DNA from 2 places in the Paraburkholderia steynii genome. Region 2 is predicted to be linked to the other one. Evidence: predicted binding sites of a transcription regulator. Region 2 holds the regulator's gene; the other holds the start of a gene.
What was found. The regulator LexA, encoded in region 2, represses DNA repair genes until DNA is damaged. The targets are predictions, from matches to a motif close to ACTGTATNNNNATACAGT.
Positions count from the first base shown of each region.

Region 1 (3,397 bases), on a different contig from region 2:
TCGTTGAACGACGTGACGAGCGGCTCGATTTCCGGCGGCGCGCGGCGTGCTTCGAGCGGCGACAGGTCGTCGGGGCGCCGCGCGCGGATATGCGCCTGCAGCGCGTGCAGCGGCGCAAGACCGCGCGACAGCCCGAACCACACGAGCAGGATCGCAAGCGGGAGGATCACGAACTGCGGCAGGATCACGCCCTTGATGATGTCGTTGGCGAGCGCGCTGCGTTTGTCGAGCGTCTCGGCCACCTGCACGAGCACGGGCTGCGCGCCCGGCGTCTGCGGAAACTCGACGGTGGTGTAGGCGACACGGATGTCGTTGCCACGCACCATGTCGTCGCGAAACTCGACGATGCCCGGCTGCGGCCGGTCTTCCTCGCGCGGCAGCGGCATGTCGCGGTCGCCCGCAACCAGCTCGCCGCGCGTGCCGAGCACCTGATAGAACACGCTATCTATATTGTCGGCACGAAGAAAATCACGCGTCGAATCGGGCAGCGTCAGTTCGGCGATGCCATTGACGGGGTGAATCTGCCGCGCGAGCACGTAGGCGTCGGTTTCGAGCGCGCGATCGAACGGTCCGTTCGCAATCGACTTCGCGACCAGATACGTGACGGCAAGGCTCATCGGCCATAACAGCAGCAACGGCGCGAGCATCCAGTCGAGGATTTCGCCGAAGAGCGAACGCGGACGCGTCTCCGCAGCCGCCTCGGTTTCATCGGGCGGCGCGAAAGGATTCGCGTAGCGCGCGTCGCGGACTTCATCGAGATCCGCCGCGTGCGCCGTGGCGCGCGGTGCGCGGACGGACATGGAACGCCTTTACTTGAAGTAGTGGCTTGCGGGCATGGCAGCGGGCGCGTCGGACGGCTCGGACTGCTGCGCCGGGGTCTGGGGCGCGGCCTTCTCCAGACAGTAACCCAACCCGCGCACGGTGATGATGCGCACGCCGCTCGGTTCGATCTTCTTGCGCAGCCGATGCACGTACACCTCGATCGCGTTGTTGCTGACTTCCTCGCCCCATTCGCACAGGTGATCGACCAGCTGTTCCTTCGACACCAGTCGCCCGATCCGCTGCAACAGGACTTCGAGCAATCCTAGCTCACGTGCGGACAGATCGATAACCTGCTCATTGGCATAGGCAATCCGGCCGACCTGATCGAACGACAGCGAGCCGTGCTTGACGACAGTCGGTCCGCCGCCCGCGCCGCGCCGCGTGAGCGCACGCACGCGCGCTTCGAGCTCGTTCAGCGCGAAGGGCTTGGCCATGTAATCGTCTGCGCCGAGATCGAGGCCCTTTACGCGCTCGTCGACGCTGTCGGCTGCCGTCAGGATCAGCACGGGCACGTTCGAATTGCGCGCGCGCAGACGCCGCAGCACTTCGAGGCCGGACATTTTCGGCAGGCCGAGATCGAGGATGACGAGGTCGAAAGTCTGCATCGACAGCGCGGTATCCGCTTCCGCTCCCGTCTTCACATGGTCAACGGCGTATGCCGATTGGCGGAGTGATCGGACGAGACCGTCCGCGAGTATGCTGTCGTCTTCGGCAATGAGAATTCGCATGATGCGCCCTGCCCGGCCGGCACCGGGGCGCCCGGCGCACAGCGTCTCCGAAAAATTTTGTCGGTAGTCGGTGTTGTCCGTTTGCACATGTGGACGTCCGCATGCGAATCGGGCTTGCCAAGACTACTGTTTTTTTATACAGTGTCTGCGTTTAGCGTGCTGGTTGGTCGAACCGGGTTCACAACGGCCTGCACACCTGCCTCAGACGCCGTTCATCATAGCAAAGGACGATTCATGGAAGAAAGCAAGAAAGGCTCGGCTGGACTGACTGCGGAAAAAAGCAAGGCACTCGCGGCCGCGCTTGCGCAGATCGAAAAGCAGTTCGGCAAAGGGTCGGTCATGCGGCTCGGCCAGGGTGAGGCAGTCGAAGATATCCAGGTGGTCTCCACGGGATCGCTGGGCCTCGACATCGCGCTGGGCGTCGGTGGTCTGCCGCGTGGCCGTGTGGTGGAAATCTACGGGCCGGAATCGTCGGGTAAAACCACGCTGACGCTGCAGGTCGTCGCCGAAATGCAGAAGCTTGGCGGCACGGCAGCGTTCATCGACGCGGAACACGCGCTAGATATTCAGTACGCGCAAAAGCTCGGCGTGGACGTCAGCGACCTTCTGGTTTCGCAGCCGGACACGGGCGAACAGGCGCTCGAAATCGCGGACGCGCTGGTGCGTTCGGGTTCGATCGACATGATCGTGATCGACTCGGTTGCGGCGCTGGTGCCGAAGGCCGAAATCGAAGGCGAAATGGGCGATTCGCTGCCGGGTCTGCAGGCGCGTCTGATGTCGCAGGCGCTGCGCAAGCTGACGGGCACGATCAAGCGCACGAACTGCCTCGTGATCTTCATCAACCAGATCCGTATGAAGATCGGCGTCATGTTCGGCAACCCGGAAACCACGACGGGTGGTAACGCGCTGAAGTTCTACGCGTCGGTCCGTCTGGACATTCGCCGTATCGGTTCGATCAAGAAGAACGACGAAGTGATCGGCAACGAAACGCGTGTGAAGGTGGTGAAGAACAAGGTGGCGCCGCCGTTCCGCGAAGCGATCTTTGACATCCTCTACGGCGAAGGTATCTCACGTCAGGGCGAAATCATCGACCTCGGCGTGCAGGCAAAGATCGTCGACAAGGCGGGCGCCTGGTACAGCTATAGCGGCGAACGCATTGGTCAAGGCAAGGACAACGCGCGTGAATTCCTGCGCGAGAATCCGGACATTGCACGCGAAATCGAAAACCGTATCCGTGAATCGCTGGGCGTGAATGCCATGCCGGCGGGCGCTGCCGTCAGTGCCGACGAGGAAGTGGGCGAAGAGGAGTAATCGTCGCGTGATACGCAAGGGCCGCTCTGCTTCCTCGACTACGGGCGCGGGACGCAACGGGGGCGGCCCGCGTGACGACGATGCATTCGAATCGTCGTCACGCTTGTCTTCAAGCCCGTCTGCTTCTACGGCAGCATCGTTTTCAGAGCACTCGTCATCCGACGATTACGATCCATTCGAATCGTTCGATGCTCACGATCGTGCCGCCGGTCTGGGTGCCGCTTCGCGTGACCGCCCGGATGCGGATGCCAGCAGCGAAGAAGTCACCTATACGCGCTCGCGTCGCCAGCCAGGCGAAGTCAAACCCGCTGATACAGCGAGCCGCGCCTCGCAACGTCCCACACGCTCTCTCAAAGGCCGTGCGCTCGGCTATCTTTCGCGTCGCGAATACAGTCGCGCGGAGTTGTCGCGCAAGCTCGCGCCGTACGCGGAAGAGGGCGAATCAATCGACGCATTGCTGGATTCGCTCGAAAGCGAAGGCTGGCTGTCGGATTCCCGTTTCGCGGAAAGCCTGCTTAATCGGCGTGCGTCGCGCA
Region 1 covers NZ_FNDI01000048.1:41,598-44,994, forward strand. The annotation lists gene BLT65_RS43185 (sensor histidine kinase) at 1-800, opposite strand, end outside; gene BLT65_RS43190 (response regulator) at 810-1,550, opposite strand; gene recA (recombinase RecA) at 1,785-2,861, shown strand; gene recX (recombination regulator RecX) at 2,869-3,397, shown strand, end outside.
Region 1: the regulator LexA is predicted to act here: its motif matches at 1,676-1,693, upstream of recA (recombinase RecA).

Region 2 (3,397 bases):
CGCCCGAGGGCGCGCCTTTGTTCAAACATTGCCGCTTCGTGGTTTCACTGCGGCTGGTAAATCGAATCGAACACGCCGCCATCGGCAAAGTGCGTCTTCTGCGCGTTCGTCCAGCCGCCGAACGAGTCGTCGACCGTGTACAGCTTCAGCTTCGGAAACTTCTCGGTGAGCGTGGCCGGCACCTTGTTCGAACGCGGACGGTAGAAGTTCTTCGCGGCGATTTCCTGGCCTTCCTCGCTGTAGAGAAAGTTCAGATACGCGTCGGCGAGCTTGCGCGAGCCGTGCTTGTCGACCACCTTGTCCACCACGGCGACAGGCGGCTCGGCCAGAATGCTCGCCGACGGCACCACGATCTCGAACTTGTCGGTGCCGAATTCCTTCACCGACAGGAACGCTTCGTTTTCCCATGCGATCAGCACGTCGCCGATACCACGCTGCACGAAGCTCGTCGTCGCGCCGCGCGCGCCGGAGTCGAGCACGCCCGCGTTCTTATACAGCTTCGACACGAATTCCTTGGCCTTCTGGTCGCTGCCGCCCGGCAGATGCGACGCGTACGCCCATGCCGCCAGATAGTTCCACCGTGCGCCGCCCGAGGTCTTCGGGTTCGGCGTCACGATCGACACGCCCGGCTTCACCAGATCGTCCCAGTCCTTGATGTGCTTCGGGTTGCCCTTGCGCACGAGGAACACGATCGTCGACGTGTACGGCGATGCGTTGTCGGGCAGACGTTTCTGCCAGTCCTTGTTGATGAGGCCCTTGTTAGCGAGCGCGTCGATGTCATAAGCGAGCGCGAGCGTCACGACATCGGCCTGCAGGCCGTCGAGCACCGAACGCGCCTGCGCGCCCGAGCCGCCGTGCGACTGCTTGAAGGTGACCGTCTCGCCCGTCTTCGCCTTCCATTCCTTGCCGAAGGCCTGATTGACGTCCTGATACAGCTCGCGGGTCGGATCGTAGGAAACATTCAGCAGCGTGGTGTCCGCATGCGCCTGCGCGATCATCCCGACCGCCGACGCCGCGCCCAGCGCGAGCGCTGCGACCAACCGCTTCGCGCTGCCGCGCTTTGCCTTTGCTCCTGCCAACCCCGTGATCCGAATACCCATCGACCTTCTCCGTCTTGTTAGTGTGATTGCCTGTTTTCCGCTGATTGCCGCGATTCGCTGCTGCGCAAGCGGCAAGCGCCTCTGCCGCTGCGTGGGCGTTGCTGCTGCATCAATGGAGGCCAGTCTATCCGGGCGGCTTCATCATTAAAAATAATGTTTCTTCATTTTTTAATACGCAATAGTGGTAAAGGAATGGTTTGCGTCCGCGAGCGCGTCCGTAGCGCCGTTTCAGCGTCGCCTTTCGACGTTCACACGACACCCGCCGCGACGAACTTAAAGTAAAGCTTGAAATGCGCCGAATACTGTATAAAAATACAGTCACCTGTCTATCCATACAGTGGCGCCATGACCAAACTCACCGCACGTCAGCAGCAGGTTTTCGAATTGATCCGCCGCGCTATCGAGCGCACGGGCTTCCCGCCCACGCGGGCCGAGATCGCGGCCGAACTGGGCTTCAGCTCGGCGAACTCGGCGGAAGAACACCTGAGGGCGCTGGCGCGCAAAGGCGTGATCGAACTGGCGGCGGGCGCGTCGCGCGGCATCCGCCTGCTCGCGGGCCAGGACGACTCCCCGCATCAGTTCACGCTGCCGCACGCGAGCATCATGCAGTTGTCGCTGCCGCTCGTCGGCCGCGTGGCAGCCGGTAGCCCGATCCTCGCGCAAGAACATATCTCGCAGACTTACACGTGCGACCCGTCGCTGTTCTCCAGCAAGCCCGACTACCTGCTGAAGGTGCGCGGCCTGTCCATGCGCGACGCGGGCATCTTCGACGGCGACCTGCTCGCCGTGCAGAAAAAGAGCGAAGCGAAAGACGGCCAGATCATCATCGCGCGTCTGGGTGACGACGTGACCGTGAAGCGTCTGAAGCGCCGGCCCAACGGCATCGAGCTGATTGCCGAGAACCCCGATTACGAAAACATTTTTGTTCAGGCCGGCAGTGCGGAGTTCGCGCTGGAAGGCATCGCGGTCGGGCTGATCCGGCCGACGGAATTCTAATTAGCTGAACACTGTCTGGAGAGACTCATGGAACGCCTTGCCCGCTTGCTGCCCTTTCGCCAGTTCGGTCGTCTGCGCCATCTGCGCGAGCTCGTCCCTTGTGGTTCGCTGACGGCGCTTGCGTCGAACGTCACGGGTCGCACGGCATCGCTGTTCGATGAAGAACCTCAACCGCTGCCGTCCGCGCAACCGGCGTTCGCGCGCGTGTCGCTGAACTCGGGTCTCAACGCGGAACCGGCGCGGCGCGCGCCCGTGCGGGTCTATCACGGGTCGTCGCGACTCATCATGGTCGGCACGGTGGACGCCGTGTGCAACATGATCGATCGCGCGATTGCCGAGCAAGGCGATCAACTGACGCAGCAGGCAGCGTGAGCGCGCCACGTGCGCCTGATATCGGAGCTGTGAAACGCTTGCTTGCAAACTTGTGGGATCGTTTCGGTGCCGATCGGGTCCACACCTGATCGATATTGAAAACGGAGCGTTCCGCACAATGGCAGGTTTGGTAAGGATGAAAGGCCGGGTTGGCCGGCCACTTCTGATCGCGTTGATCGTGATCGTCGTCGTGGCTGCGCTGGGTTACGCGTACGCATCGCCGTATATCGCGCTCGACCGGCTCAAACGCGCCGCCGATTCCCGCGATGTGGAAACGGTCAACGAATACGTCGATTACCCGGCGCTGCGCGACAGCCTCAAGCTACAGGTCACGGGATTGCTGACGCGCCGGCTCGACGTGCAGCACAACGGCAATCCGCTTGCCGCCATCGGCGCGATGATCGGCGTTGCATTGATTGGTCCGCTCGTCGATGCCTATGCGACGCCGGATGGTGTCGCCGCATTGCTCAACGGCATTCCGCCGCGCGGCGAACCGGGCGAGCGCCCGCCTCCTCCGCCCGCTGCTCGAGCGGACAATCCGGCGCCCAACTCGCCACCAACGCCTGCGCCCGCATCTAGCCAGGCTAACGCCAATAGCAACACGCCGCCGCAGCCGCCGCAAACCACGGCGGGATATCGCGGTGTCAATGAGTTCGTTGTGAGCTATCAGCACGGTGTCGGCGACACGCGCTATGCGGCGATCTTTCGTAGGCAGGGGCTTTTCACGTGGAAGCTGTCAGCCGTCGATCTGAACGGCTGACGCTTCTTCACAACACGTGCGCCAGATGGCGGCTGCCTCACGCAGCCGCCTGCTCCTCTTCAGCCGCCGACGAGCACGCGACCAGAATGCTGCACGACACGCGGTCCAGCAGCGGCGTATTGCCCGCGCCCATCCACCAGCGCGACAGTCCCGTGCGGCAGCGATGCCC
Region 2 covers NZ_FNDI01000006.1:13,010-16,406, forward strand. The annotation lists gene BLT65_RS12755 (sulfate ABC transporter substrate-binding protein) at 45-1,100, opposite strand; gene lexA (transcriptional repressor LexA) at 1,446-2,096, shown strand; gene BLT65_RS47190 (hypothetical protein) at 2,124-2,468, shown strand; gene BLT65_RS12770 (DUF2939 domain-containing protein) at 2,587-3,228, shown strand; gene BLT65_RS12775 (universal stress protein) at 3,266-3,397, opposite strand, start outside.